DNA from 3 places in the Streptomyces sp. NPDC059371 genome. Region 3 is predicted to be linked to each of the others. Evidence: predicted binding sites of a transcription regulator. Region 3 holds the regulator's gene; each other region holds the start of a gene.
What was found. Region 3 encodes HrcA, which represses chaperone genes, less so after heat shock. Its sites were predicted from a motif close to TTNGCACTCNGNNNNNCNGAGTGCNAA; they were not measured.
Positions count from the first base shown of each region.

Region 1: the regulator HrcA is predicted to act here: its motif matches at 3,753-3,779, upstream of groL (chaperonin GroEL).
Region 2: the regulator HrcA is predicted to act here: its motif matches at 2,433-2,459, upstream of groES (co-chaperone GroES).

Region 1 is NZ_JBHYXD010000009.1:30,897-40,681, reverse strand. Features, by position in the region: gene ACFXGX_RS07875 (glucosyl-3-phosphoglycerate synthase) at 8-952, opposite strand; SAM riboswitch class I at 1,158-1,314, shown strand; gene thrC (threonine synthase) at 1,332-2,630, shown strand; gene ACFXGX_RS07865 (MoaD/ThiS family protein) at 2,627-2,902, shown strand; gene ACFXGX_RS07860 (cold-shock protein) at 3,344-3,547, shown strand; gene groL (chaperonin GroEL) at 3,905-5,530, shown strand; gene ACFXGX_RS07850 (NADH:flavin oxidoreductase) at 5,817-6,938, shown strand; gene ACFXGX_RS07845 (DUF397 domain-containing protein) at 7,022-7,225, opposite strand; gene ACFXGX_RS07840 (helix-turn-helix domain-containing protein) at 7,209-8,048, opposite strand; gene ACFXGX_RS07835 (hypothetical protein) at 8,171-8,377, shown strand; gene ACFXGX_RS07830 (hypothetical protein) at 8,420-9,007, opposite strand; gene ACFXGX_RS07825 (PTS transporter subunit EIIC) at 9,042-9,785, opposite strand, start outside.
Region 2 is NZ_JBHYXD010000067.1:32,704-42,488, reverse strand. Features, by position in the region: gene ACFXGX_RS29680 (methyltransferase domain-containing protein) at 1-376, opposite strand, end outside; gene ACFXGX_RS29675 (polysaccharide deacetylase family protein) at 468-1,463, shown strand; gene ACFXGX_RS29670 (polysaccharide deacetylase family protein) at 1,460-2,212, shown strand; gene groES (co-chaperone GroES) at 2,604-2,912, shown strand; gene groL (chaperonin GroEL) at 3,065-4,690, shown strand; partial or broken gene ACFXGX_RS29655 (ester cyclase) at 4,816-5,109, opposite strand; gene ACFXGX_RS29650 (SDR family oxidoreductase) at 5,242-6,015, opposite strand; gene ACFXGX_RS29645 (MOSC domain-containing protein) at 6,155-6,823, opposite strand; gene ACFXGX_RS29640 (LysR family transcriptional regulator) at 6,903-7,814, shown strand; gene ACFXGX_RS29635 (WhiB family transcriptional regulator) at 8,046-8,375, opposite strand; gene ACFXGX_RS29630 (response regulator transcription factor) at 8,765-9,376, shown strand; gene ACFXGX_RS29625 (sigma-70 family RNA polymerase sigma factor) at 9,698-9,785, shown strand, end outside.
Region 3 is NZ_JBHYXD010000135.1:9,818-18,836, reverse strand. Features, by position in the region: partial or broken gene ACFXGX_RS39945 (DUF3097 family protein) at 1-190, opposite strand, end outside; gene ACFXGX_RS39940 (MBL fold metallo-hydrolase) at 222-944, opposite strand; gene hrcA (heat-inducible transcriptional repressor HrcA) at 1,121-2,137, shown strand; gene dnaJ (molecular chaperone DnaJ) at 2,138-3,271, shown strand; gene ACFXGX_RS39925 (nitronate monooxygenase) at 3,381-4,475, shown strand; gene ACFXGX_RS39920 (16S rRNA (uracil(1498)-N(3))-methyltransferase) at 4,472-5,221, shown strand; gene ACFXGX_RS39915 (VOC family protein) at 5,272-5,664, shown strand; gene ACFXGX_RS39910 (hypothetical protein) at 5,915-6,373, shown strand; gene ACFXGX_RS39905 (S41 family peptidase) at 6,447-9,019, shown strand, end outside.

The DNA of each region.
Region 1 (9,785 bases), on a different contig from region 3:
CGCCGGACTACGCGGCTCTGCGCGTCTGGTACTCGGAGATTTCGCTCATCGGCGGCCTTTCCTCCGTGTCCACGGAGTACGTGCGCGGCCGGAAACCGTCGCGGTCGCGCTCGAACTGGGTGAGGGCGGGGCGGATCAGGTGTCCGCGCGCGAGCCGGAGCTGTGCGGTGCGGTAGATCGCGGCGGCCATGCGGCCGAGTGCCTGGCCGTCCTGGTGGCGGTGCTTGCGGACCCCGACGTCGACCTGGGCGAGGGCGTCCAGTCCCACCAGGTGCAGGGCGTCGACGAGCATGCCCAGTTCGACGCCGTAGCCGACGGGGAAGGGGAGCTGTTCGAGCAGCGAGCGGCGGGCCGCGTACTCGCCGCCAAGCGGCTGGACGAAGCCCGCGAGCTGCGGCCAGTGCATGTTCAGGAGCGGGCGGGCCATCAGCTCGGTGACCCGGCCGCCCTGCCCGCCGCCGCCGGCCAGCGGGCGGTCGTACATGGCCTTGACCAGGTCGACGCCGGGTTCGGTGAGCAGCGGGCCCACGATTCCGGAGACGAAGTCGGACGAGAACTCCTTGAGGTCCGCGTCGATGAAGCAGACGATGTCACCGCTCGTCACGAGCAGCGACCGCCAGAGCACCTCGCCCTTGCCGGGCACGGCCGGGATCCGCGGGAGGATGTCGTCGCGGTGGACGACGCGAGCGCCCGCGGCGGCGGCGACCGCGGCGGTGCGGTCGGTCGAGCCGGAGTCGACGACGACGATCTCGTCGACGAGGGGCACCTGCTGCATCAGGTCGTGGCGGATGATCGCGACGATCTCTCCGACCGTCTCCTCCTCGTTGAGCGCGGGCAGCACGACACTCACCGTCGACCCGGTGACGCGCTTGGCTGCCATGATCCTGTGGAGCGGGCGGTCGGTCGCGGACCAGGAGCGTGTGCTCAGCCAGCTTTCGACTTCTCTCAGCACCGTCTGCGGCTCCTCACTGTCTGATCACACGCTCTCATCGGCGTGCCCGCTGCGGCCAGCGGCAGATCGATTGCCGTCGTCTCGCGGTTCGGACGACTATCTCAACTGTCCTGGCCTTCGGTTACAGTCTTGAACAACGCGCATGACCATCGCATGTCCTGGATCGTCGGCGCGTATCGTGTTCAACAGTTCAACAATCAAATACCGCTCATCCAGAGGGGCAGAGGGATACGGCCCGATGAAGCCCCGGCAACCCTCCAGCCGGTCTCGTACCGATCGATGTCGATCGCGTCGCGAGGCTCCCGGCTTGGGAAGGTGCCAAATCCGTCTCACGGCGAAGTGCGCCGTGAGGAAGATGAGGAGAAAGGGCCTCGCCTCCATGGCTGCGCAGACAGTTGCAAGCACCACGAACTCCACCGACGCGGTAGACCTCGGACCGGCCTCGGCGCTTTCCTGCCGCGAGTGCGGACACCGCGTCCCGCTCGGCCCGGTCTTCGCCTGCGAGGAGTGTTTCGGCCCGCTGGAGATCGCCTACGACTTCTCGGCCTACGACACCGAAGAACTCCGCAAGCGCATCGAAGCGGGACCCGCGAACATCTGGCGTTACGCGCCGCTGCTGCCCGTCCCCGCGGACGTGGCGGACAAGCCGAACATCAATCCCGGCTGGACCAAGCTCGTCCAGGCCGACAACCTCGCCCGCGAGCTCGGCGTCGACGCCGGAAAGCTCTTCGTCAAGGACGACTCCGGCAACCCGACGCACTCCTTCAAGGACCGCGTCGTCGCCCAGGCCATCGAAGCGGCCCGCGCCTTCGGATTCACCACCCTCTCCTGCTCCTCCACCGGCAACCTCGCCGGAGCGGTGGGAGCCGCGGCGGCCCGCGCCGGCTTCCGTTCCTGCGTGTTCATCCCGCACGACCTGGAGCAGGGCAAGGTCGTCATGGCCGCGGTCTACGGCGGCGAGCTCGTCGGCATCGAGGGCAACTACGACGACGTGAACCGTTTCTGCTCCGAGCTGATCGGCGACCCGGCCGGCGAGGGCTGGGGCTTCGTCAACGTCAACCTGCGGCCCTACTACGCCGAGGGCTCCAAGACCCTGGCGTACGAGATCTGCGAGCAGCTCGGCTGGAGGCTTCCCGACCAGCTCGTCGTGCCGATCGCCTCCGGCTCCCAGCTCACGAAGATCGACAAGGGGCTCCAAGAGCTGATCAAGCTCGGCCTCGTCGAGGACAAGCCGTACAAGATCTTCGGGGCCCAGGCGGAGGGCTGCTCCCCGGTGTCCGTCGCCTACAAGGCCGGCCACGACGTCGTACGGCCGCAGAAGCCGGACACCATCGCCAAGTCGCTCGCCATCGGCAACCCGGCGGACGGCCCGTACGTGCTCGACATCGCCCGGCGCACCGGCGGCGCGGTGGAGGACGTGAACGACGAGCAGATCGTCGACGCGATCAAGCTGCTCGCGCGCACCGAGGGCATCTTCGCGGAGACGGCGGGCGGTGTGACCGTCGGTGTCACCCGCAAGCTGATCGAGAACGGTCTCCTGGACCCGGCCCTCACCACGGTCGTGCTGAACACCGGCGACGGCCTCAAGACTCTGGACGCGGTGGCCTCCGACACCGGACTGACCGCGACCATCCGCCCGAACCTCGACTCCTTCCGAGAGGCTGGCCTCGCATCATGAGCGTCAACGTCCGCATCCCCACCATCCTGCGCACCTACACCGGTGGTGCCGCCGAGGTGACGGCCGAGGGCGCGACCCTCGCCGAGGTCATCAGCGACCTGGAGAAGAAGCACACGGGCATCGCCGCGCGCGTCCTGGACGACCAGGGCAAGCTGCGCCGCTTCGTCAACGTGTACGTCAACGACGACGACGTGCGCTTCGAGCAGGGCCTGGAGACGGCGACTCCGGACGGCGTGGGCGTCTCGATCATTCCGGCCGTCGCCGGAGGCTGATCGTTACCCTCGGTAATGCCGAACACATTGCGTTCACAGAATTGCCCCTTCCGTGAGACAAGCGGAGGGGGCAATTCTGTAGGGTTGAACGCGCTAGAGTTGGGGAAGTCGCTCCAATTTTGATGTTGGTTTCATGCCGGGCGCATATGAGTGACCGTTCGGCGGGCGACAAGAAGTAGCCAAAGTGGCTCACCTTTTTGGGCACTTTATGGCATTTACGGGGCCCGACTTGCCCTGAATCCTTGCGCATTCTCCGCATATCATTGATCGGCCATGCCCAGAATTCTCGTCCGATTGACCTGTTGCAGAGGGCAGTTGGACAGATACATTCAGCCGCGGTCGACGCGTTCCGGCGCACACCCCCAACCGTTGGGGGGTGAGGTCTGACCCGGATCCGCGAAGTGTGGATCTGTGCAAGGGCCAGTAATAGGGGAGTTAGGCATGGCTCAGGGCACCGTCAAGTGGTTCAACGCGGAGAAGGGGTACGGCTTCATCGCGGTCGACGGTGGTGCGGACGTCTTCGTGCACTACAGCGCGATTCAGATGGACGGCTACCGCACCCTTGAAGAGGGTCAGCGAGTGGAGTTCGAGATCTCGCAGGGCCAGAAGGGTCCGCAGGCGGACATGGTCAAACTCGCCGTCTGATCGGGCGCGAACGACCACCGACTCACTCACGCACGAGGGGCCCGCATCCCACCAGGGATGCGGGCCCCTCGTGCGTCCCCGGTCGGCCTCCCCGCCCCGCGTACGCCCGCGCGCCCTCGGCGTGGACCCGTGCGGGGACTGGGCCAGGGGGCTGTTTTCGTGAGAGGCGCTTGCACTCGCAGGGGTCGAGTGCTAATCATTGGCGTTAGCACTCTCCCAGTGAGAGTGACAGAACTTGGATCGGGCCGGCGAGGCCCGCGGGCCTGTGGGGCAAGGAACCACAAGGCTTGCAGGCCGTCCGTCGCGGGCGCGGGCGCGATCCGGAGCAATCCACCCCGTCCGGGAGGACCACTTCACATGGCCAAGATCATCGCGTTCGACGAGGAGGCACGGCGCGGCCTCGAGCGCGGCATGAACCAGCTCGCGGACGCCGTCAAGGTGACGCTCGGCCCCAAGGGCCGCAACGTCGTCCTCGAGAAGAAGTGGGGCGCCCCCACGATCACCAACGATGGTGTCTCCATCGCCAAGGAGATCGAGCTCGAGGACCCGTACGAGAAGATCGGCGCCGAGCTGGTCAAGGAAGTCGCCAAGAAGACGGACGACGTCGCCGGTGACGGTACGACCACGGCGACCGTTCTCGCCCAGGCGCTCGTCCGCGAGGGCCTGCGCAACGTCGCCGCCGGCGCCAACCCGATGGCTCTCAAGCGCGGTATCGAGAAGGCCGTCGAGGCCGTCTCCGGTGCCCTGCTGGAGCAGGCGAAGGATGTCGAGACCAAGGAGCAGATCGCTTCCACGGCCTCCATCTCCGCCGCCGACACCCAGATCGGCGAGCTCATCGCCGAGGCGATGGACAAGGTCGGCAAGGAAGGCGTCATCACCGTCGAGGAGTCCCAGACCTTCGGTCTGGAGCTGGAACTCACCGAGGGTATGCGCTTCGACAAGGGCTACATCTCGGCGTACTTCGCCACCGACATGGAGCGTATGGAGGCCGTCCTCGACGACCCGTACATCCTGATCGCGAACTCCAAGATCGCGAACGTGAAGGACCTGCTCCCGCTCCTCGAGAAGGTCATGCAGGGCGGCAAGCCGCTGCTGATCATCGCCGAGGACGTCGAGGGCGAGGCCCTGTCGACCCTGGTCGTCAACAAGATCCGTGGCACCTTCAAGTCCGTCGCCGTCAAGGCCCCGGGCTTCGGTGACCGCCGCAAGGCCATGCTCGGCGACATCGCCATCCTCACGGGCGGCGAGGTCATCTCCGAGGAGGTCGGCCTCAAGCTGGAGAACGCGGGTCTGGACCTGCTGGGCCGTGCCCGCAAGGTCGTCATCACCAAGGACGAGACCACGATCGTCGACGGCTCCGGCTCTGCCGACCAGGTCGCCGGCCGTGTGAACCAGATCCGTGCCGAGATCGAGAACTCGGACTCGGACTACGACCGCGAGAAGCTCCAGGAGCGTCTGGCGAAGCTGGCCGGCGGCGTGGCCGTCATCAAGGCCGGTGCCGCCACCGAGGTCGAGCTCAAGGAGCGCAAGCACCGCATCGAGGACGCCGTTCGCAACGCGAAGGCGGCCGTCGAGGAGGGCATCGTCGCCGGTGGTGGCGTGGCCCTGCTCCAGGCTTCCTCGGTCTTCGAGAAGCTCGAGCTCACGGGTGACGAGGCGACCGGCGCCAACGCCGTGCGTCTCGCCCTGGAGGCCCCGCTCAAGCAGATCGCCGTCAACGGTGGTCTCGAGGGTGGCGTCATCGTCGAGAAGGTGCGCAACCTGCCCGTCGGCCACGGCCTGAACGCCGCGACCGGTGAGTACGTCGACATGATCGCCGAGGGCATCATCGACCCGGCGAAGGTGACGCGCTCTGCCCTGCAGAACGCGGCCTCCATCGCCGCGCTGTTCCTGACCACCGAGGCCGTCATCGCCGACAAGCCGGAGAAGGCCGCTGCCGGCGGCGCTCCGGGCGGCATGCCGGGCGGTGACATGGACTTCTGATCGACCCCGGTCGATCAACCGTCCTGACGTTCCGAGGGCGGCACCTTCCCGCGAGGGAGGGTGCCGCCCTCGGGCGTTTCCCGGCCCGGCCCGGACGTCTCCCGGGGACGGCCCGGCCCGCGACGTGGCCCGGATCACAGGGATGAGTCCGGGGGCGGCGGAATGCACCGCCCGGTGCGGAGGTTGACGTTGACGAGCAGTTGATGCATGTGCACATACCGCACGGAATCTCCTGTATCGCAGACCACTCGACGTCATACCGACCACCTCTCCGAGGAGCCCCCACGTGACCGCTGACGCCGCGTCCCGCGCAGCCGAGATCCTGTCCCGTCCCGTCACCATCAACGGCCTGACCGTCCCGAACCGGATCGCCATGGCCCCGATGACCCGGATGTTCTCGCCGGGCGGTGTACCGGGAGAGGACGTGGTCGGCTACTACTCCCGCCGTGCCGCCGCGGGCGTCGGCCTGATCGTCACCGAGGGCACCTACGTCGGCCACGACTCGGCCGGACAGAGCGACGCGGTGCCGCGCTTCCACGGCGAGGCCCAGCTCGCCGGATGGGCGAAGGTCGCCGACGCCGTGCACACGGCGGGCGGCACGATCGTCCCGCAGCTCTGGCACATAGGCATGGTCCGCAAGGCGGGCGAGCCGCCCTTCGCGGACGCCCCGGCGGTCGGCCCCTCCGGCCTCTACAAGGAGGGCGCCGAGGTCACCGGCAGGAGCATGAGCCAGCAGGACCTCGACGACGTCATCGAGGCGTTCGCCAAGGCCGCCGCCGACGCCGAGCGCATCGGCTTCGACGGTGTCGAACTGCACGGCGCCCACGGCTATCTGCTCGACCAGTTCCACTGGGCGGGCACCAACCGGCGCGAGGACGCGTACGGCGGCGACCCGGTGGCCCGTACGAAGTTCTCGGCGGAGATCGTCGCCGCGGTGCGGGCGGCCGTCTCGCCCGAGTTCCCCGTCATCTTCCGCTACTCGCAGTGGAAGCAGCAGGCGTACGAGGCGCGGCTCGCGGAGACCCCGGAGGAGCTGGAGGCGATCCTCGCCCCGCTCGCCGCGGCCGGAGTCGACTCCTTCCACGCCTCCACGCGCCGCTACTGGGTGCCCGAGTTCGACGGCTCCGACCTCAACCTCGCCGGCTGGACCAAGAAGCTGACGGGCAAGCCCACCATCACCGTCGGCTCGGTCGGCCTGGACGGCGACTTCATCAAGGCCTTCGTGGGCGAGGGCTCCCCGGTCAAGGGCATCGACGACCTCCTCGACCGCATGGAGCGCGACGAGTTCGACCTCGTCGCCGTCGGTCGCGCGCTGCTCCAGGACCCGGAGTGGGCGTCGAAGGTCCTGGCCGGCCGCTTCGACGAGCTCGCGCCGTACGACGCGGCGGCGCTGAGCACGCTGAGCTGACAGCTTCCCGGAAACGGGGGGAACGGGGGAGGGACGGCGCCCGCTGTGACGCGGGTGCCGTCCCTTTTTTTGCGCTCTTCCGGTCAGCCGAGGTGCGCGACGAAGGCGCCCCAGGCTTCGGAGCCGAAAGCGATCACCGGGCCGGGGTTCTTGGAGTCCCGTACGGGGACGGGGCCGGGGTGGCTTTCGCCGAGGGCAACTTCCAGGCAGTCGCCGCCGCTTGCTCCGCTGTAGCTGGACTTGTGCCAAGTGGCCTTGCTCAGGGCGTACTCAGGGCTGTCGCTCATGCGCGTAATCCTCTGCCACCGAGTGGACCAGAGCCAGTGATTCGTGCGGTGAGAGTGCGCTGGCCGCAAGGAGATGGAAGGTCAGGTCGTGGTGGGCGACAGTGACCGGGTCGTCTTCCAGTCGGCCTGTTCCCAGACCTTGCAGGTAGGCGAGAGGTGCTGCGCCGTCGAAGGTCATCAGCTTGAGGGAGCCCTCCATGGCCATGTGGGCTCCTGCTGCGAAGGGCAGCACTTGCACGATGACCCTGTGCTCTTCGGCCAGGGTGGCAATGTGGCGTAAGGCCTCGGCCATGACCGGCCACGCCCCGACCCTTCGGCGCAGTACAGCCTCGTCAAGGATCGCCCACAACAACGGCGTTGTTGGATCGTCGAGCAGGCGTGCACGGTCCAGCCGGGCCGCGACCAAGTCATCGATGGCCTGCGCTGTTGCCGTCGGGAGACCTCGCCGGAACATCGCCTGGGCATACCCCCGTGTCTGCAACAGACCAGGGATGAGCGCCGGCGCATACTCCCTGATCGCCGCCGCCAAGGCCTCCGCCTCCGCCGCCTCCACGAAGTGGTCCGGGTACTTCGACCTCGCCAGCGCCCTGCAATTGCGCTCGAAGAAGCCCCTGGTCCCGAGGATCTCGTCTATCTGGACGGCGTATTCGAGCTGCAACCGCCTTGTCCCCGACTCCAGTTGGCCGATGAACGAGCCGCTGACGAAGAGCGGTTCGCCCAGTTCGGACTGGCTGAGGCCGGCGTTCTCGCGGGCGTGCCGCAGCTCCGCGCCGATCATGGCGCGTGGGGAGGAGGAGGGGTCGAGGTCCTTGGGGTTGGGCATGGCGACTTCCCGTCCAACAGGTGGGGTTGTTGGAGCGCCGACTCTGGCCAGGCTACGGGCATGCCGGTCACGCTGGGTGGTGAAAGGGAACACTCAGCGTGGAGGGATCGGTGGCCATGGAGATGACGTCCGGCGAGGAGTACGCGATCGACGTGCGGGACGGACGGCTCGGGCAGGTGATGGGGCGCGAGGGCGGTCTCGTACAACTGCGGCCGCCCGGCGGGGGGATCGAGTGGGACTGTCCGCCCGAGGCACTCGGGGAGGCTCCGCCGGGCGAGGTGCTGCGGGCCCGGGTGCGGCGGCTCAACGCGGAGGGGCGGCTGCCCTGACCCGGGGCCGCGGAGGGGGCCCGCTTCCGGGCCCCGGCCTGCCTAGAGATTCCCCATGGGCTCGATGTCGACCTTGACCGGGGTGCCCCAGATGCGCAGCACCTCGTAGTCGGTGAACTCGTGGACGAGGCGGTAGGCCATGCCGGGGCGAGGGGCCCGGCGCTCGGCGGCGAGGAAGCGCTCGGCTTCCTGGCGGTCGCGGCGGGGGGTGCCGCACAGGAGCCAGGTCTGGCCGTTCCAGATCTCCGGGAGCCAGCGCTGCTGGGGCTGGGGGCGGTCGCCGCGCACGCCGTAGCGGGACATCGTGCGGTCGGGCAGCTCGTCCGGGGCGGGCGCCCGGCCGTGCGTGTACGCGTCGTTGACCTCGGTGCGGCGGGCGGTGCGGCGGCGGGTCTCGCAGAGCAGACAGCGGTCCGGGGCGCTCTCGTCCACCGGGCCGTTCGGGTGCTCGGAGCAGCGGGTGGTCGGCTTGGCCGTCGTCACCGTCTCGTCCAGCAGGTCCAGGGCCCGCTTCAGGTCCGCCTTGACCTCGTGCAGCTTGGCGTCGGGGGTGTCGGCGTTCAGAGCGTCGCCGTGCTCTCCGAGCAGCCGCAGAGCACGGCCCAGGGCGGTCAGCTGTGCGTGGTTCATGCCCCCAGCCTCGCACGCGCCACCGACAGCGCGGCTACACGGCGGCCTGCTCCGCCCGCCGGGCCGGTGACCGGCCGTCGAGGCCGCTGTCGAGCCCGGCGTCGAGACCGTTGTCGCGGATGCCGCCGAGGCCGAAGAAGTAGGTGGCCGTGAAACCGACCGCGTACCCCGTCAGCAGACCGCCCGCGTAGATCGCCGCGGTGACGGCGAGGCCCCGGTTGCCGGACAGCAGCGGGAACAGGGCCAGGCCGGAGGGGCCGATGGCGGTCGAGCCGACGTGGTCGCCCAGCATCGAGAAGAAGCCGATGAACGCGCCGCCCGCCGCTCCGCCCGCGCAGGCCGTGACGAAGGGCCGGCCAAGTGGCAGGGAGACTCCGTAGATCAGGGGTTCGCCGACGCCGAGGAGACCGGCCGGGAGCGCCGATCTGATCGTCGTGCGCAGCGAGGTGTCGTGGCGCAGCCGGACGTACACCGCGAGGGCCGCGCCGACCTGCCCCGCGCCCGCCATGGCGAGCACGGGCAGCAGGACGGTGTAGCCCTGCTGCTCGATGAGGGTGGTGTGGATGGGGATGAGGGCCTGGTGCAGGCCGAGCATCACCAGGGGGAGGAACAGGGCGCCGAGGACGAGCCCGGCGAGGGCGCCGGTGGTGGAGAGCAGCCAGGTGGCGGCGGTGCCGATGGCGGCGGAGAGCTCACCGGCCGCGTACATCAGCGCGTACAGCGTCACCAGGCCGGTCAGCAGCACGGTCAGGGTGGGGGTGACCAGGACGTCCAGGGT
Region 2 (9,785 bases), on a different contig from region 3:
CGACGGCCAGTACGCGGATTCCGGCGCGGGCCAGCGCGATGGCGTCGCCGCCGATGCCGCAGCACAGGTCGGCGACGGAGCGGACTCCCAGCGCGAGCAGCCGCTCGGCGCGGTGCACGGCCACGCTCGTCCGGGTGGACTGCTCGACCCCGTTCGGGGTGAAGAACATCCGTCCGGCGTCCTCGGCCCCGAACTTCGCCACCGCCCGCTGCCGCAGCCGTGCCTGGCCGAGGGCCGCCGAGACCAGTTCGGCGGGGTGCTCGCGGCGCAGCCGGGTGGCGACGGCCAGCTCCTGTGCCGGTTCCGTGGCGCGGACCTCGTCGAGCAGGGCGCGGCCCTCGGCGGTGAGGAGAGGGGCGAAGGAGACGTCGTTCACCGGGCCATTGTGGGCCAGTCGGTGGACGGTGTGCTTCCCGCGGCGGTGTCGGGGTCCTCGCGAGGGTGGTGAGCTGGGAGGATCCGGCCCCATGCGACCCGTACGACAAAATGATAAAACCGGTGCAAACGGGGCTGGTGCGCGCTGGGGAGTCGGCGTGCTCGCCCTCGTTCTCCTCGCCTCCGGCTGCGCCGGGACCGGCGCAGCCTCGGCCTCCGGAGCCGGAGCCGGAAGTGCGGGTGGCGGTGCGGGTGGCGGTGCCGGTGGAGGCGGAGGTGCCCATCCGGCCCACGCGCCGCGGGTCGCGCTCCCGGAAGGCCCCGCGGGCGCCCTCGCCGCGTACGCCTCCCGGCTTCGGGCGGCACAGGCCCGGCGCGCCGCCGTCGCCAGGCGCTGGGGCGTGGCGGCGGTGCCCCTGACGCCCCCGGCACCGCCCGCCAGGAAGCCGGTCATCGAGGCCCGCAAGGGGTTCGAGGTGGACGATCAGAAGGAACTCGGGCTGCCGCCGGTCTTCACCACCGTCCCCACCAAGGACAAGGTCGTCTTCCTCACCGTCGACGACGGCGCCGAGAAGGACCCCGCGTTCCTGCGGATGATGAGCGACCTGAAGATCCCGTACACCGCCTTCCTCAGCGACTTCCTCGTCAAGGACGACTACGGCTACTTCCGGAGGATGCGCGACCGCGGCGTCACGCTCGACAACCACACGCTGCGCCACCCGTACCTGCCGGCACTCTCCTACGCGGGGCAGAAGCACGAGATCTGCGGCATGCAGGACGTGATGGAGAAGCAGTTCGGCAGGCGCCCGACCGTCTTCCGCCCGCCGTACGGCAACTACGACCGGGACACCCTGCGCGCCGCCAGGTCCTGCGGCATCGAGTACGTGCCCATCTGGAACGAGGAAGTCTTCGCCGACCACTGGGAGTACCGCGAGGAGGACCAGGACCTGCACCCCGGCGACATCGTCCTCACCCACTTCCAGGGCCGCGAGGAATGGAAGGGCACCATGCCCGACATGGTCCGCCGCTTCCTCAAGACGGTCACCGCCAAGGGGTACGCGGTCGCACGTCTGGAGGACTACCTGTGAGGCTGCGGGTGCCGGCCGCCGGGCTGCTCGTGGCGGCACTGCTCAGCGGCTGCGCGCAGTCCGTCGACCCCATCGAACGGCTCGGCAAGAAGGCCGCCCAGCGAGTGCACCCGACGGAGTCGGCGTACCGCCGCTGGGGCCTGGCCAGCCCGCTCGCGCCGGCGCCGGACGTGACCGTCAGGACCACCGCGCGCACCGCGGACACGGGACTGCCGCCCGTCGTGACCCAGGTGCGCACCCGCGACAAGGTGGTCTTCCTGACGTACGACGACGGGGCCGAGCGCGACCCGCGGTTCGCCGACATGGTCCGCGAACTGCGCCTGCCGGTCAGCATGTTCCTCACGGACCGGGTCGCCGGCCCCGGGTACGGACGTCTCGCCCGGCTGCGCTCGGTCGGCGCGAGCCTCCAGAACCACACCGTCGACCACGCCACCCTGCGCGGTCTGCCCTACGCCGGCCAGCGCGCCGAGATCTGCGGGCAGCAGGACAGGCTCGCGCGGCGCTTCGGTGTCCGGCCGCGGCTGCTGCGGCCCCCGTACGGCAGGTACGACGACACCACCCTGCGCGCCGCCGCCGACTGCGGGGTCGCCGCGATCGTCCTCGGCAGGACGGCCGACGCGCACCGGCTCCGGCCGGGCGACATCCTCTCCGGCGCCGGCGAACCCGGTCTCACGGACACCACGCTCCGGTTGCTCCGGAGGATCCAGCGCGAGGGCTTCACCGTGGCGCGCCTGGAGAACTACCTCTAGGGGCACCGGGCGGGGGAACGGCCTTCGGGGGCGCCGGGGGGGCGGAACGGCCTTCGGGAGCGCCGGTTGGAGAACGGCCTTCGGGGGCGCGGCCGGGGAACGGCCTTGGGGGGCGCCGAGTGGCGGACCGGCTCAAGGGGCTCGCGCCGGAGAGCCGCTCCCGGAGTGCGTCCGTTCGGTGCGGTCCTGCACCTTCTGGCCCACGCCACGCCGGACGCCTTTGGCACTCCGCTTGACCGAGTGCTAATCACAGTCATAGTCTCAGGTCTGGCACTCCCCCCTGGAGAGTGCCAATAGCGACGGGCAGATCCGGCACCCGCGACGACGGATCGACCTGGTCGCCACCTCAGACAGTTAACCCCGTGAGATCTCCGAAGGGGGAGGTCGGATCGTGACGACCACCAGCTCCAAGGTTGCCATCAAGCCGCTCGAGGACCGCATTGTGGTCCAGCCGCTCGACGCCGAGCAGACCACGGCTTCCGGCCTGGTCATCCCGGACACCGCCAAGGAGAAGCCCCAGGAGGGCGTCGTCCTGGCCGTGGGCCCGGGCCGCATCGAGGACGGCAAGCGTGTCGAGCTCGACGTCGCCGTCGGCGACATCGTCCTCTACAGCAAGTACGGCGGCACCGAGGTGAAGTACAACGGCGAGGAGTACCTCGTCCTCTCGGCTCGCGACGTGCTCGCGATCATCGAGAAGTAATTCACCTGGTAAGGGAGTTCGGGGTTCGTCCCCGGACAACCCCGCACCAAGCATTGCAGTGAACCACGCCCCTGGCACCCGCGATCATTCCAGCCGGGCGCCAGGGGCGCGGTTCGTTCTCCACTATTTTCCGAGAGGGCTGAACCGCTTCCATGGCGAAGATCCTGAAGTTCGACGAGGACGCCCGTCGCGCCCTTGAGCGCGGCGTCAACAAGCTTGCCGACACGGTGAAGGTGACGATCGGCCCCAAGGGTCGCAACGTCGTCATCGACAAGAAGTTCGGCGCTCCCACCATCACCAACGACGGTGTGACCATCGCCCGTGAGGTCGAGGTCGAGGACCCGTTCGAGAACCTCGGCGCGCAGCTCGTGAAGGAGGTGGCGACCAAGACCAACGACATCGCGGGTGACGGTACGACCACCGCCACCGTGCTCGCCCAGGCGCTCGTGCGCGAGGGCCTGCGCAACGTCGCCGCCGGCGCGTCGCCCGCCCTCCTGAAGAAGGGCATCGACGCCGCGGTCAAGGCCGTCTCCGAGGAGCTCCTCGCGACGGCCCGCCCGATCGAGGACAAGTCCGACATCGCCGCCGTGGCCGGGCTCTCCGCCCAGGACAGCCAGGTCGGCGAGCTCATCGCCGAGGCGATGGACAAGGTCGGCAAGGACGGTGTCATCACCGTCGAGGAGTCCAACACCTTCGGCCTGGAGCTCGACTTCACCGAGGGCATGGCCTTCGACAAGGGCTACCTGTCCCCGTACATGGTGTCCGACCAGGAGCGTATGGAGGCCGTCCTCGACGACCCGTACATCCTCATCCACCAGGGCAAGATCAGCTCCATCCAGGACCTGCTGCCGCTGCTGGAGAAGGTCATCCAGTCGAACGCCTCCAAGCCGCTGCTGATCATCGCCGAGGACGTCGAGGGCGAAGCCCTGTCGACCCTGGTCGTGAACAAGATCCGCGGCACGTTCAACGCCGTCGCCGTGAAGGCCCCCGGCTTCGGTGACCGCCGCAAGGCCATGCTCGGCGACATCGCCACCCTCACCGGTGGTCAGGTCATCGCCGAGGAGGTCGGCCTCAAGCTCGACCAGGTCGGCCTGGACGTGCTCGGCAGCGCCCGCCGTGTGACCGTCACCAAGGACGACACCACGATCGTCGACGGTGCCGGCAGCAGCGACGAGGTCGTCGGCCGCGTCAACCAGATCAAGGCCGAGATCGAGAACACCGACTCCGACTGGGACCGCGAGAAGCTCCAGGAGCGCCTCGCGAAGCTGGCCGGCGGCGTGTGCGTGATCAAGGTCGGCGCCGCCACCGAGGTGGAGCTGAAGGAGAAGAAGCACCGTCTGGAGGACGCCATCTCCGCGACCCGCGCCGCGGTCGAGGAGGGCATCGTCTCCGGTGGTGGCTCCGCGCTCGTCCACGCCGTCAAGGTCCTCGAGGGCAACCTCGGCAAGACCGGCGACGAGGCCACGGGTGTCGCGGTCGTGCGCCGCGCCGCCGTCGAGCCGCTGCGCTGGATCGCCGAGAACTCCGGCCTCGAGGGTTACGTCATCACCTCGAAGGTCGCCGAGCTCGACAAGGGCCAGGGCTTCAACGCCGCCACCGGCGAGTACGGCGACCTGGTCAAGGCCGGCGTCATCGACCCGGTCAAGGTCACCCGCTCCGCCCTGGAGAACGCCGCCTCCATCGCCTCGCTGCTCCTCACGACCGAGACCCTGGTCGTCGAGAAGCCGGCCGAGGACGAGGGCGACGCCGGTCACGGCGGCCACGGGCACTCCCACTGACGTCCGACGTCATGAGCGCGGTCACGCCCCCCGAGGCGTGACATCGTGAAGAGGTCCCCGTTCCAGGCGGAACGGGGACCTCCCGCGTTCCACGGGTTCCCGCTCCACGGGGTTCGCCGCTCTCAGAGCCGGTCGTCGCGCACCACGTCCAGGTCCGTGAAGGTCGGCATTCCGTCGCAGAGCGCCACCATCTCCTGGAAGATCTGCTCCGTCTCCGGCATCTTCGAGTTCTTCATCGCTTCCTCGTACGACGGGAACTCCACGATCTCCACGAAGTGGTTCGCGTCCGAGCGGTCCTTGCCGACGACGCCGCGCGTGGCGGTTCGCTTGCCGTTGGTCTTCTCGACCCAGGTGTCCATCAGCTGGTTCATCTCGTCGAACCGGCTGGTTCTGCCGTCAATGAGCTGTACGAAAGTCATGGCGCCGCCTCCGGCTCTCGCTCCGGTCGAAACACCCTCAATCCTCCCACCGGAGGGGCGACACCACCCACCGCGCGATCATCGCGGAGCCCGGCCCGGCGGTCCCCGGTTCACCGAGGCCCGTACTCCGGTTCACTGGGGCCCGTACTTCCGCCCCGTCCTCGACGAGATCCCGCCCAGCAGCGCGCGCGGCGTCACCTTCACCACGCCCATCAGCACCTTGTAGCGCGGGTCCGGGACCGACAGGGTTCTGCCGCGGGCCAGGTCGGCGAGCGCCACCGCGACCAGCTTGTCGGCGTCCAGCCACATCCAGTTCGGGATGTTGTCCGTGCCCATCCCCGCCCGCTCGTGGAACTCGGTGCGCACGAAGCCCGGCGCCAGCGCCATCAGGCGCACCCCACTGCCCGCGAGGTCCTTCGCCGCGCCCTGCGTGAACTGCACGACCCACGCCTTCGACGCCCCGTACGTACCCCGCGGCACGAACGCGGCCACCGACGCCACGTTGACGACCCCGCCCCGGCCGCGCTCCCGCATCGCCTCGGTCGCCGCCGACGTCAGCCGGAGCACCGCCTCGCAGTGCACCTTGAGCATCTTCAGCTCGTCCGCCATCGACACGTCCAGATAGCGGCCCTTGTTGCCGAAGCCGGCGTTGTTGACCAGCAGGTCGACCGGGTTCCTGCGGTCGGACAGCCGGGCGGCGACCTCCTCGATGCCCGCGTCCGTCGCCAGGTCCGCGGTGAGCACCTCCGCCTCGATGCCGTGCAGGTCGTGCAGCTCGGTCGCCTGCTCGCGCAGCCGTTTCGTGTCCCGCGCCACCAGTACGAGGTTGTGCCCGTCCGCCGCGAGCCGCCGCGCGAAGGCGGCACCGATCCCCGCGGTCGATCCCGTAATCAGAGCCGTTGTCATGGCGCAACGTTACCGACCGGCCGAGGCTCCCGCCGCCCCGTGGCATGGGCCGCCCCGCCCCGCTCCACGCGTCCTTCACACCCGGCCTCCCGAGGCGGGGGCGCGCCGCCGACACCCTGGGGGCGCCGCCCGGCCGGACCTACCCGCCGTACTTCGCCACGTACTCCCGCGCCGCAGCCAGCGACTCCGGATGCAGGGCCGTACCCGCCGCCAACAGCCTCGGCAGCAGCTCCCGTTCGGTCGTCGCCGCGCGGAACTGGACGGCGACGGTGACATCGTGGCCGGGCCGGTGCACGATCTCGACCGGGTCCCCGGAACGGATCTCGCCGGGTTCGACCACCCGCAGATACGCGCCCGGGGCGCCCCGGTGCGTGAAACGCCTGACCCAGCGCTTCTCGCCGAGGTGCTCCTGGAAGGTGCGGCACGGGATGCGCCCGCAGGTGACCTCCAGGACGACACCGGCACCTATCCGCCAGCGTTCACCGATCAGCGCGCCGGACACGTCCAGCCCCAGCGTCGTGAGGTTCTCGCCGAACACGCCGTTCGGCAGCGTCCGGCCGAGCTCGCGCTCCCAGTCGTCGAGGTCCTCGCGCGCCATCGCGTACACCGCCTGGTCGTCGCCCCCGTGATGCCGCAGGTCGCACACGGTGTCCCCGGCCAGCCCGCTCCCGCCGGCGCCCTTGGGTCCCGGAGCGGTCACGCGGACCGGGCCGTCGACCGGCCGTTTGTCGATGCCGGTCACGCCCTCCGGCTGGTCCGTGTACGGGACGGCCCGCGCCCGGCCCACATTCAGCGACAGAAGCTTCATGGGACCAAGCTAGGTGATCCGCCCCAAAGCGTCGACGTGATATTCGGCGCCGCACCCAAGATGCGCTTATGCTCGACGGGTGATCGAGGCTCGTCATCTCCGCGTCCTGCGCGCCGTCGCCACCACCGGTTCCTTCTCGGCGGCGGGCCGCGAACTGGGCTGCACCCAGCCCGCCGTCAGCCAGCAGATGAAAGCCCTGGAGTCGTCCGTGGGCACCCCGCTGCTCGTCAGGACGGGCCGCGAGATGCGTCTCACCCAGGCGGGTGAGGCCCTGGTCAAGCACGCGGCGAGCATCCTGGCCGGCCTCACTGCCGCGGAGGAGGAGGTCGCCGCGATCGCCGGGCTGCGCGCGGGCCGCGTCCGCCTCGTCTCCTTCCCCAGTGGCAGCTCCACCCTCGTCCCCACCGCCCTCGCCGCGCTGCGCGAGGCCCACCCCGGCACGCGTGTCTCGCTGGAGGAGGCCGAACCGCCCGAGTCCGTGGAGAAGCTCCGGGCCGGTGACTGCGACATCGCGCTCGCCTTCCGCTACGAGAGCGCTCCGGGCGCCGAGGAGTGGGACGACCTCGTCGTACGGCCCCTGCTGACGGACCGCCTTGTCGGCCTGGTGCCCGAGCGGCACCGGCTCGCGCGCGCGGAGTCCGTCGCGATCGGCGAGTTCGCCGGCGAGTCGTGGATCGCGGGCTGCCCGCGCTGCCGCGGCCGGCTCGTCGAGGTCTGCCGGGACGCGGGTTTCGAGCCCCGCATCGACTTCGCCACCGACGACTATCCGGCGGTGGTCGGGCTCGTGGGCGCGGGACTGGGCGTCGCCGTCCTGCCGGAACTCGCGATCGAGTCCGTACGTCCGAAGGGGGCCCGGACCGTGACGGTGGAGCCCGCGGTGCGCCGCGAGATCGTCGCTCTCACCCTCCCGGACCTCGCCGGGGTACCGGCGGTGGCCGCGACGCTGGACCGGCTGGCACGAGCGGCTGTCCGCCGGCCCTCCGCCGGCTAGCACTTCCCCCGGCGCCCGGGTCCGCGAGGCGGCCGGGCCTTTGCGGCCGGGCTCAAGTCCTCCTGCGGTCCGCGCACATGCCGTGCGTGTCCTGCGCTCCGTCCACACGCTGCGCGTGCGTCCTCGTACGCACCTCCAGCCTGTGCGCACTCACCTGTGCGCGTACCGAAGCTGTACGTACTCACCCGTACGTACCGAAGCTGTACGCACCTTCAGGGCAGAAACGTTCCTTCAGCTGTTCGAAGCGGAAGCGTTTCCCGTGGCCGCCGCCGAGACCAGTCGGTTGCGTGCCCGTCCCATGAGCTCTTCGCGCTCGTCCTCGGTCAGTCCGCCCCACACGCCGTACGGTTCGCGCACCGCGAGCGCGTGTGCCGCGCACTCCGCGCGTACCGGGCATCTCATGCAGACCTCTTTGGCCGAGTTCTCACGAGCGCTCCGTGCCGCACCACGCTCACCCTCCGGGTGGAAGAAGAGCGAGCTGTCGACCCCTCGGCAGGCCGCGAGGAGCTGCCAGTCCCAGAGGTCCGCGTTCGGACCGGGAAGGCGGGAGAAATCTGCCATTGCGTGTCCCCTTGTTGCCGTTCTGGGCTGCTCTGTGCCCACCGACCGTACATCTACGATCTAAGGAGATGAAAATATGACTCATTGCGAATCTAGCCTCAGACACCAGCAAATGGGAAGAAAACAGGCTAAATGGGGCATGGGTTGTGATGAAACATTGAGGGTCGGCGCGCATGTCTGCACCGTGTCCGCGCCCTCACGTACAGTGCCGATGACGACCGGCTGCCCCGTAACTCTTTCGAGTGACCATCGTTGAGATGGCTGAGGCGGTTGAAGGAACAAGCGCTCGGGTAGGTGGACACATCCGCCTGCGAGTGTCGACCGCACAGGTGACGATTCGTAACAGCCTGGAGGCTCAAGGTGACGCGCATCAGCTGCGGAGGACGGTCATGACATCCGTCCTCGTCTGCGACGACTCCCCGCTTGCCCGAGAGGCGCTCCGCCGTGCGGTCGCGACCGTGCCCGGTGTCGAGCGTGTGACGACGGCGGCCAACGGCGAGGAAGTCCTCCGCCGCTGGGGAGCCGACCGTTCGGATTTGATTCTGATGGACGTACGTATGCCCGGACTGGGCGGCGTGGAGACGGTCAGGCGGCTGCTGTCCGCCGACCCCGGTGCGCGCATCATCATGCTCACCGTCGCCGAGGACCTGGACGGTGTGGCTCTCGCCGTCGCCGCCGGTGCCCGCGGCTATCTGCACAAGGACGCCTCGCGGGCGGAGCTGCGCGCCACCGTGACCCAGGCGCTCGCCGACCCGACCTGGCGGCTCGCGCCGCGCAGACTGCGTTCGGCGGAGATGGGCGCCGCGCCCACACTCACCGCGCGCGAGATCCAGGTGCTCGAAGGAATGAGCCACGGACGTTCGAACGCGGAGATCGGCCGTGAGCTGTTCCTCTCCGAGGACACGGTCAAGACCCACGCCCGGCGGCTCTTCAAGAAGCTCGGCGCCTCGGACCGGGCGCACGCGGTCGCGCTCGGATTCCGGTGGGGCCTGGTCCGCTGAGGGGTGTCCCGTTGTCGTCGCGCGCCCGCCGGGGGCCACGGGACAGCCCTCAGGTGAGCCGCTTCACGGGTGTGACGTGGGTAGTCCCTGCCCGCCGGTCGGCGGGTGGGGCCGGGCCCCCGGAGAGAACCTCCTCGGTGTCCGGACTCCGTTTCCCGGCGGATGCCGCATCCTTGAGGTGTGGAGTTCCTTGGGGACAAGTCGGTCGAGCGGAAGGGGAGGGCGCAGGAGATGAGTTCCGGCGCACCTGCTCATAACGCTTCGGTGCACAACTATGGACGCGGTGCCACGGACAGAACGACGTCAAGGCACCATGGACCGATGCGTGAAGACGAGACGACGGGGATCGGTGCGCTCGTCCTTCGCGCGGTCGACGGCGACGAACAGGCCACGCACGACCTGCTCGCCC
Region 3 (9,019 bases):
GTTCCAGCGGGAACACCCGGTGCTTGCCGAAGCGGTCCTCCAGAGTCACCGTGCCCGCCTCGCAGCGGATCACCGCGCCGCAGAAGCCGGTGCCGGGCTCCTCGACGACCAGACCCGGGTCCGCCGGGACCTCGGGCACGGGCTGGGACCTCTTCCACGGCGGGGTCAGGTCCGGAGAGTACTGGCGCATTCGGATGACGATAGGAGAAGCCCGGCGACGCTCACCGCGACACGCCGAAACGCTCGGCCAGGGCGTCCCGTTGGGACCGTACGAACGCGGCGTCCACCACCGCCCCGTGCCCGGGGACGTACAGCGCCTCCTCACCGCCCAGCGCGAGCAGCCGGTCGAGAGCCGCGGGCCAGCGCGACGGTACGGCGTCGGGGCCCGCCTGCGGCTCGCCCGACTCCTCGACCAGGTCGCCGCAGAACACCACCGCCGGGTCGCCCGGCACGACGACCACGAGGTCGTGGGCGGTGTGGCCCTCGCCCGTCCGCACCAGCCGGACCCCGACGCCGCCGAGATCCAGGTCCCAGGTGCTCCGGACGGAGCGGTGGGGCCGTACGAGGGAGTCGGCCGCCTCCTCCGCGGCCCGCGGGTCGAGACCGTTGCGCACCGCGTCCGCGCGCAGCTCCTCGCGGCCGCGTACGTACGCCTCCGACGAGCCGCCGGCGACGAAGATCTCCACGCCCGCGAAGGCGGCCGCGCCGAAAACGTGGTCGAAATGAGGGTGGGTGAGCGCGATATGGGTCACACCCGCGCCGGTCAGGACCCGCGCATCGGCGCGCAGTGCGGCGCCCTCCGCGAGGCTCGACCCGGCGTCGATCATCAGCGCCGCCTCCTCGCCGACGACGAGCCCCGCCGTGCAGTCCCAGTCCGGAAGCCGCCGTCGCCCCACCCGGGGCGCCACCCTTTCCCACCCGAGCTCTTCCCAAGTCAGCCTCATGCGGCGACGCTAACGGTGACCGGGTGCCGTGCACGACATCGCAGGCCCGCCCTTGCCCGGGGCGTGCCTCACGGCCGTACACTGGGCCGGGGAACGCTGGCACTCGTGTGCGCTGAGTGCCAGGCGAATGCCACGAAGGCCACGAAGACCACCGAGTCGACTTCTGGAGGTGCGCGATGCTCAGTGAACGCAGGCTCGAGGTGCTGCGCGCCATCGTCCAGGACTACGTGGGCACCGAGGAGCCGGTCGGCTCCAAGGCGCTCACCGAGCGGCACCGTCTCGGCGTCTCGCCGGCGACCGTCCGCAACGACATGGCGGTCCTGGAGGACGAGGGCTACATCGCCCAGCCGCACACCAGTGCCGGGCGCATCCCCACGGACAAGGGGTACCGCCTCTTCGTCGACAAGCTCGCGGGCGTCAAGCCGATGACCGCGCCCGAGCGCCGCGCCATCCAGAACTTCCTGGACGGCGCCGTCGACCTGGACGACGTCGTCGGCCGGACCGTGCGGCTGCTCGCGCAGCTCACCCGGCAGGTGGCCGTCGTGCAGTACCCCTCGCTGACCCGTTCGACCGTGCGTCACGTGGAGCTGTTGTCGATGGCTCCCGCGCGGGTGATGCTCGTGCTGATCACGGACACCGGCCGGGTCGAGCAGCGCATGATCAACTGCCCGGCGCCGTTCGGTGAGACGTCGCTGGCGGACCTGCGGGCCCGGCTCAACAGCCGGGTCGCGGGGCGTCCCTTCGCGGACGTCCCGCAGCTCGTCCAGGACCTCCCGGAAGCCTTCGAGGCGGAGGACCGGGGTACGGTCTCGACGGTGCTCTCCACACTGCTGGAGACACTGGTCGAGGAGACCGAGGAGCGCCTGATGATCGGCGGTACCGCCAATCTCACGCGATTCGGACATGACTTCCCTCTCACCATCCGGCCGGTGCTCGAAGCGCTGGAGGAGCAGGTCGTGCTCCTCAAGTTGCTTGGAGAGGCCGGGGATTCGAGCATGACCGTGCGAATCGGGCACGAGAACGCGTATGAGGGACTCAACTCCACGTCCGTGGTCTCCGTCGGCTACGGTTCGGGCGGCGAGGCAGTAGCCAAACTCGGCGTGGTCGGCCCGACCCGCATGGATTACCCGGGAACGATGGGAGCGGTACGAGCGGTGGCACGGTACGTCGGACAGATCCTGGCGGAGTCGTAAGTGGCCACGGACTACTACGCCGTACTCGGCGTGCGCCGCGACGCGTCCCAGGACGAGATCAAGAAGGCGTTCCGGAGGCTCGCTCGCGAGCTGCACCCGGACGTCAATCCCGATCCGAAGACGCAGGAGCGGTTCAAAGAGATCAACGCCGCGTACGAGGTGTTGTCGGACCCGCAGAAGAAGCAGGTCTACGACCTCGGCGGTGACCCGCTGTCCCAGCAGGGCGGCGGCGCCGGTGGCTTCGGCCAGGGCGGCTTCGGGAACTTCTCGGACATCATGGACGCGTTCTTCGGCACGGCGTCGCAGCGCGGACCGCGCTCGCGCACCCGCCGTGGCCAGGACGCCATGATCCGGCTGGAGATCGAGCTCGACGAGGCGGCCTTCGGCACCACGAAGGACATCCAGGTCGACACGGCCGTCGTCTGCGGCACCTGCAACGGCGAGGGCGCCGCGCCCGGCACCGCCGCGCAGACCTGTGACATGTGCCGCGGTCGCGGCGAGGTGTCCCAGGTGACGCGGTCCTTCCTGGGCCAGGTCATGACCTCGCGGCCGTGTCCGCAGTGCCAGGGCTTCGGCACCGTCGTCCCGACCCCGTGCCACGAGTGCGCGGGCGACGGCCGGGTCCGCTCCCGCCGCACCCTCACGGTCAAGATCCCGGCCGGTGTGGACAACGGCACCCGCATCCAGCTCGCGGGCGAGGGCGAGGTCGGCCCCGGCGGCGGCCCCGCCGGCGACCTGTACGTGGAGATCCACGAACTGCCGCACTCGATGTTCCAGCGGCGCGGCGACGACCTGCACTGCACGGTCACCCTCCCGATGACCGCGGCGGCCCTCGGCACCAAGGTGCCGCTGGAGACCCTCGACGGGATGGAGGAGGTCGACATCCGTCCGGGCACGCAGTCCGGTCAGTCGATCCCGCTGCACGGCCGGGGTGTCACGCACCTGCGCGGCGGCGGCCGCGGCGACCTCATCGTGCACGTCGAGGTCACCACGCCGACCAAGCTCGACCCGGAGATGGAGCGGGTGCTGCGCGAGCTGGCGCAGATGCGTGGCGAGGAGCGGCCCACCGGTCAGTTCCAGCCCGGTCAGCAGGGGCTCTTCTCCCGGCTGAAGGACGCCTTCAACGGCCGCTGATCCAGGCGGGGCACGGGGCCCGAAGCGCCCCGTGCCCTCCACGTCGGAGGCCGTATCCGGCCGGACGACCGGATTCGGACTTGTCCGGGGGACGTGACAACATGCCGTCATGTCCTCCGCGCTGACCGATCTCTTCCCTCACCCGATCGTGCAGGCCCCCATGGCGGGCGGAGTCTCCGTCCCGCAGCTCGCGGCCGCCGTGTCCGAGGCCGGCGGGCTCGGCTTCCTCGCGGCGGGGTACAAGACCGCCGACGGCATGTACCAGGAGATCAAGCAACTGCGCGGGCTGACCGGCCGTCCCTTCGGCGTCAACCTGTTCCTCCCGCAGCCCGAACACGCGGACGCCGCCGCGGTCGAGGTGTACGCGCACCAGCTCGCCGGTGAGGCCGCCTGGTACGAGACCGAGCTCGGGGACCCGGACAGCGGCCGCGACGACGGCTACGACGCCAAACTCGCCGTCCTCCTCGACAACCCGGTGGCGGCGGTCTCCTTCCACTTCGGCGTCCCGAAGCCGGAGGTGCTCCAGTCGCTGCGGCGCGCCGGCACCCTCACCCTGGTCACCGCCACCACGGCCGAGGAGGCCCTCGGTGCGGAGCGGGCCGGCGCCGACGCGGTCGTCGTGCAGGGCATCGAGGCCGGCGGACACCAGGGCACCCACCGGGACAACCCCGAGACGGACGGCACGGGCGTCGGCCTGCTCACACTGGTCGCGCAGGTCCGCGAGAGGGTGGGGATCCCGGTCGTCGCGGCCGGCGGCATCATGCGCGGCAGCCAGATCGCCGCCGTCCTCGCCGCGGGCGCGGACGCGGCCCAGCTCGGCACCGCCTTCCTCGCCACCCCCGAGTCCGGCGCGAGCGCCGTGCACAAGCAGGCGCTGACCGACCCCCTCTACGTACGCACGGAGCTCACGCGCGCCTTCTCCGGACGCCCGGCGCGGGCGCTGGCCAACCGCTTCATGCGCGAGCACGGCCCGTACGCCCCCGCCGCCTACCCCGAGGTCCACCACCTCACCCTGCCGCTGCGCAAGGCGGCGGCCAAGGCGGGCGACGCGCAGGGCATGGCACTGTGGGCGGGGCAGGGCCACCGCATGGCCCGCGACCTGCCCGCCGGGCAGCTCGTGGAGGTACTGAACGCAGAAATCGCGGCGGCCGAGACAGCGTTGTCGGCCGCCGCCGAGATCCCGGAAGAGGGTGCGGCCCGATGACGGCACCGGTGTTCCTGGTCGAGCACTTCGACACGGACGGCGAGGGACGCCATGTCCTCGACGGACCCGAGGGACGGCACGCCGTCTCCGTGAAACGGCTGCACAGCGGTGAGGACGTCGTGCTCACCGACGGGACCGGGCGCCGGGCGGAGTGCGTGGTCCTCGGCACCGAGGGCAAGGACCGGCTGATCGTGCGGATGGGCACGGTCACCGAGGAGCCGCCCGGGGAACCGCGCATCACGGTCGTCCAGGCCCTGCCCAAGGGGGACCGGGGCGAGCTGGCCGTCGAGACCATGACCGAGACCGGCGTCGACGCGATCGTCCCGTGGGCCGCCTCCCGCTGCATCACTCAGTGGAAGGGCGAGCGGGGTCTGAAGGCGCTCGGCAAATGGCGCGCCACCGCCCGGGAGGCCGGCAAACAGTCCCGGCGCGCACGCTTCCCGGAGGTCGCGGACGCGATGACGACCAAGCAGGTTGCCGCACTTCTCGCCAAAGCCGATCTCGGCGCCGTGCTCCACGAGGACACCGCCCTCGGCACCGAGCCCTTCGCGACCGCCCCGCTGCCCGCCTCCGGTGAGATCGTCCTGGTGGTCGGCCCCGAGGGCGGCATCTCCGCCGACGAGGTCGCCCTCTTCACCGAGGCCGGCGCGAAGACCTTCCACCTGGGGCGCACGGTGCTGCGCACCTCGACGGCCGGGACCGTGGCGACCGCGCTGCTGCTGGCCCGCAGCGGCCGCTGGTCCTGACCCGCCCGCCGTCGGCACGACCTGACATCCGCGCATCGAACGAGGAACCCATGGAACTCGCTCAGGTACGACTGCTCGTCTCCGACTTCGCCGTCTGCTACCGCTTCTACTCCGAAGTCCTCGGCCTCAAGCCCCAGTCGGGCGCGGCCGAGGGACCGTACGAGAAGTTCAGTCCGGTCACCGGGTCCGCGGGCATCGCCCTCCAGGACCGGGCCATGATGACGGAAATACTGGGTGAGCTCGGCGACGCCGTGACCGGACACCGGTCGCTGGTGGTGCTGCGGGTCGACGACCTCGACACCTACTGCGAGCAGGTCGTCTCGCGCGGCGCGGACCTCCTGCACGGCCCGGCCCCCATGACGGACCGCATGCGCGTCGCCCACCTCAAGGACCCCGAGGGCAACCTGGTGGAACTCCAGGAGTGGCTGCTGATGCTCGGCTGACGGCCGGTCGGAAGCCGTCCGGGGCCGGGGGAGGCGGGAACCTTATGGCCTTCCCGGCCCGCCGGGCAACACCTTCGGGTGGTTGTGCCCCCGATGGCCGCATGCGGTCTACCGCGCGTCGCCACACGGTGGCACGCTGCCGTCCATGGGGGCTTCGAGGTATTCCGGACACCGGACGAGGCGCGGGCGGGTCCTGACGGCCGTCGGGCTGGGAGCGGCCGGAGTGTTCGCCGTGACCGGGTGCGAGCCCATGGACGGACTCAGCACCGCGACCGTCGCCTACACGACCGACAAGACGGCGACCCGCGAGCTGGACAACCGGCACGTGGACGTGAGGTGGCTCACCTGCACCGCGAGCCTGGGCAACGCGGGCAAGGCCTACACGCCGGGGAAGTCGCACTCGCCGAGCGAGAGCACCGTGGCGACCGTCGACTGCCAGGGCCAGACCGGCGACGGCCGGGCCATCACCGTCAAGGGCAAGGTCACCCGCGCCGTCAACGGGGCCTGCGTGCGCGGCGATCTGCGCGCCACCGTCGGCGGAAAGCAGATCTTCCACGTCAAGGGCCTCGGCGACTGCGGTGCCGGACCCACCCCGCCGGTCACCTACCACCCCACCAACGGGCAGCCCAACCCCACCGTCACCGTCACCGTGACGAAGACGATGTGGTGCAAGGGCGACCCCACCTGCTGGCCCTCGCAGGGCAAGTGACCTGGCGAACCGTACGCGGATCAAGTGATTCGAACCTCTACCCGGGCCACGCGCGGCTGCATAGGGTGACCGGGTGACCGATTCCGCAGCCTCCGCGTACATCCGGTTTCCGCATCTGCACGGCGAGTTGGTCGTCTTCACGGCCGAGGACGACATCTGGGCCGCCCCGGTCGACGGCGGGGGCCGCGCCTGGCGGATCAGCGCCGACAACGTCCCGGTCAGCCATCCACGCATCTCCCCGGACGGTACGACCGTCGCCTGGACGTCGACGCGTGACGGCGCCCCCGAGGTCCACGCGGCCTCCCTGGACGGCGGTCCCGCGAAACGGCTGACCCACTGGGGCAGCGTGAAGACCCAGGTGCGCGGCTGGACCTCCGACGGACAGGTACTCGCCCTCAGCACCCAGGGACAGGCCAGCCTGCGCCGCACCTGGGCCCGGTCCGTCCCGCTCGACGGCGGCCCCGCGGCGACCCTCCCGTACGGGCCCGTCGGCGACGTCGCCCACGGCGAGAACGGTGTCGTCCTGCTGTCCGCCCCGATGGGACGCGAGGCCGCCTGGTGGAAGCGGTACCGGGGCGGCACGGCGGGCAAGCTGTGGATCGACCGGGACGGCGACGGAGAGTTCGTCCGGCTGCACGAGGACATCGACGGCAACATCGAATACCCCTTCTGGGCCGGCGAGCGGATCGCGTTCCTCTCCGACCACGAGGGCGTCGGCGCCCTGTACTCCTCCCTCGCCGACGGATCCGGCCTGAGCCGCCACACCCCCCTCGACTCCTTCTACGCCCGCCACGCCGCCACCGACGGCACCCGTGTGGTGTACGCGTCCGGCGGCGAACTGTGGCTCCTGGACGGCCTCGACGGCGCCGAGCCGCGCCGCCTCGACCTGCGGCTCGGCGGCCAGCGCGTCGACCAGCAGCCGCACCCCGTGAGCGCCTCGCGCTGGTTCTCCGCCGCCGCGCCCGACCACACCGGACGCGGCAGCGCGGTCTCCGTGCGCGGCGCCGTCCACTGGGTCACCCACCGCTCAGGACCGGCCCGCGCGCTCGCCGCCGAACCCGGCGTCCGCGCCCGGCTGCCCCGCACCTTCCGCGCCGAGGGCGAGGAACACGTCGTGTGGGTGACCGACGCGGAGGGCGACGACGCCCTCGAATTCGCCCCCGCCACCGGAGTCGCCCCCGGCGCCACCCCGCGACGGCTCGCCGCCGGCGCGCTCGGCCGGGTCCTCGGCCTCGCCATGGCGCCCGACGGAAGCCGCGCCGCCGTCGCCTCGCACGACGGGCGCGTGCTGCTCGTCGAGCGCGAGAGCGGCGAGGTCCGCGAGGTCGACCGCGGCGAGGACGGCGAGGTCAGCGGCCTCGTCTTCTCGCCCGACTCTGCCTGGCTCGCCTGGTCGCACCCCGGCCCCCGCCCGCTGCGCCAGCTCAAGCTCGCCAACACCACCGACCTGTCGGTGACCGAGGCGACCCCGCTGCGCTTCCGGGACTACGCGCCGGCGTTCACCCTCGACGGCAAACACCTCGCCTTCCTGTCGGCCCGCGCCTTCGACCCCGTCTACGACGAGCACGTCTTCGACCTGGCCTTCGTCGGCGGCTCCCGGCCGTATCTGATCACCCTGGCAGCCACGACCCCGTCGCCCTTCGGACCCCAGCGGCACGGCAGGCCCTTCGAGGCGCCCGACAAGGACGAGACGCCCGACAGCGAGGGCGCCCCCAGCACCCGCATCGACCTGGACGGACTCGCCGACCGGATCGTGCCGTTCCCCGTCGAGGCCGCCCGCTACTCCACGCTGCGCGCCGCCAAGGACGGGCTGCTGTGGCTGCGCCACCCCGTGCGCGGCGTCCTCGGCGCCTCCCGCGCCACCCCGGACGACCCGGACCCCAAGACCGAACTGGAGCGGTACGACCTCGCCCAGCAGCGCATCGAGCATCTCGCCGCCGACGCCGACCACTTCACCGTCACCGGCGACGGCAAGCGGGTCCTGCTGTGGACCGACGGAAAGCTCAAGGTCGTCCCCAGCGACCGGCGCGCCTCGAACGACGACGAGAGCGACACGAACATCACCGTCGACCTGTCACGGGTGCGCCAGTACGTCGACCCGGCCGCCGAGTGGCGCCAGATGTACGACGAGACGGGCCGCCTCATGCGGGACAACTTCTGGCGCCCGGACCTCGGCGGTGTCGACTGGGACGGTGTCCTCGACCGGTACCGGCCGGTCCTGGAGCGGGTCGCCACCCACGACGACCTCGTCGACCTGCTGTGGGAGGTCCAGGGCGAACTCGGCACCTCGCACGCCTACGTCACCCCGCGCGGCGGCTGGAGCGGCGGGGACCGGGCACAGGGACTCCTCGGCGCGGACATCTCCCGTCACGAGGACGGCAGTTGGCGCATCGACCGGATCCTCCCCTCGGAGACCTCCGACCCCGAGGCGCGGGCCCCGCTCGCCGCGCCCGGTGTCGCGGTGCGCGCCGGGGACGCGATCGTCGCGGTCGGCGGCCGGCCGGTGGACCCGGTGGCCGGGCCCGCGCCCCTGCTCGTCGGCACCGCGGGCAAGCCCGTCGAGCTGACGATCTCGCCCTCCGGCGGCGGCGATCCGCGGCACGCGGTCGTCGTACCGCTCGCCGACGAGGAGCCGCTGCGCTACCA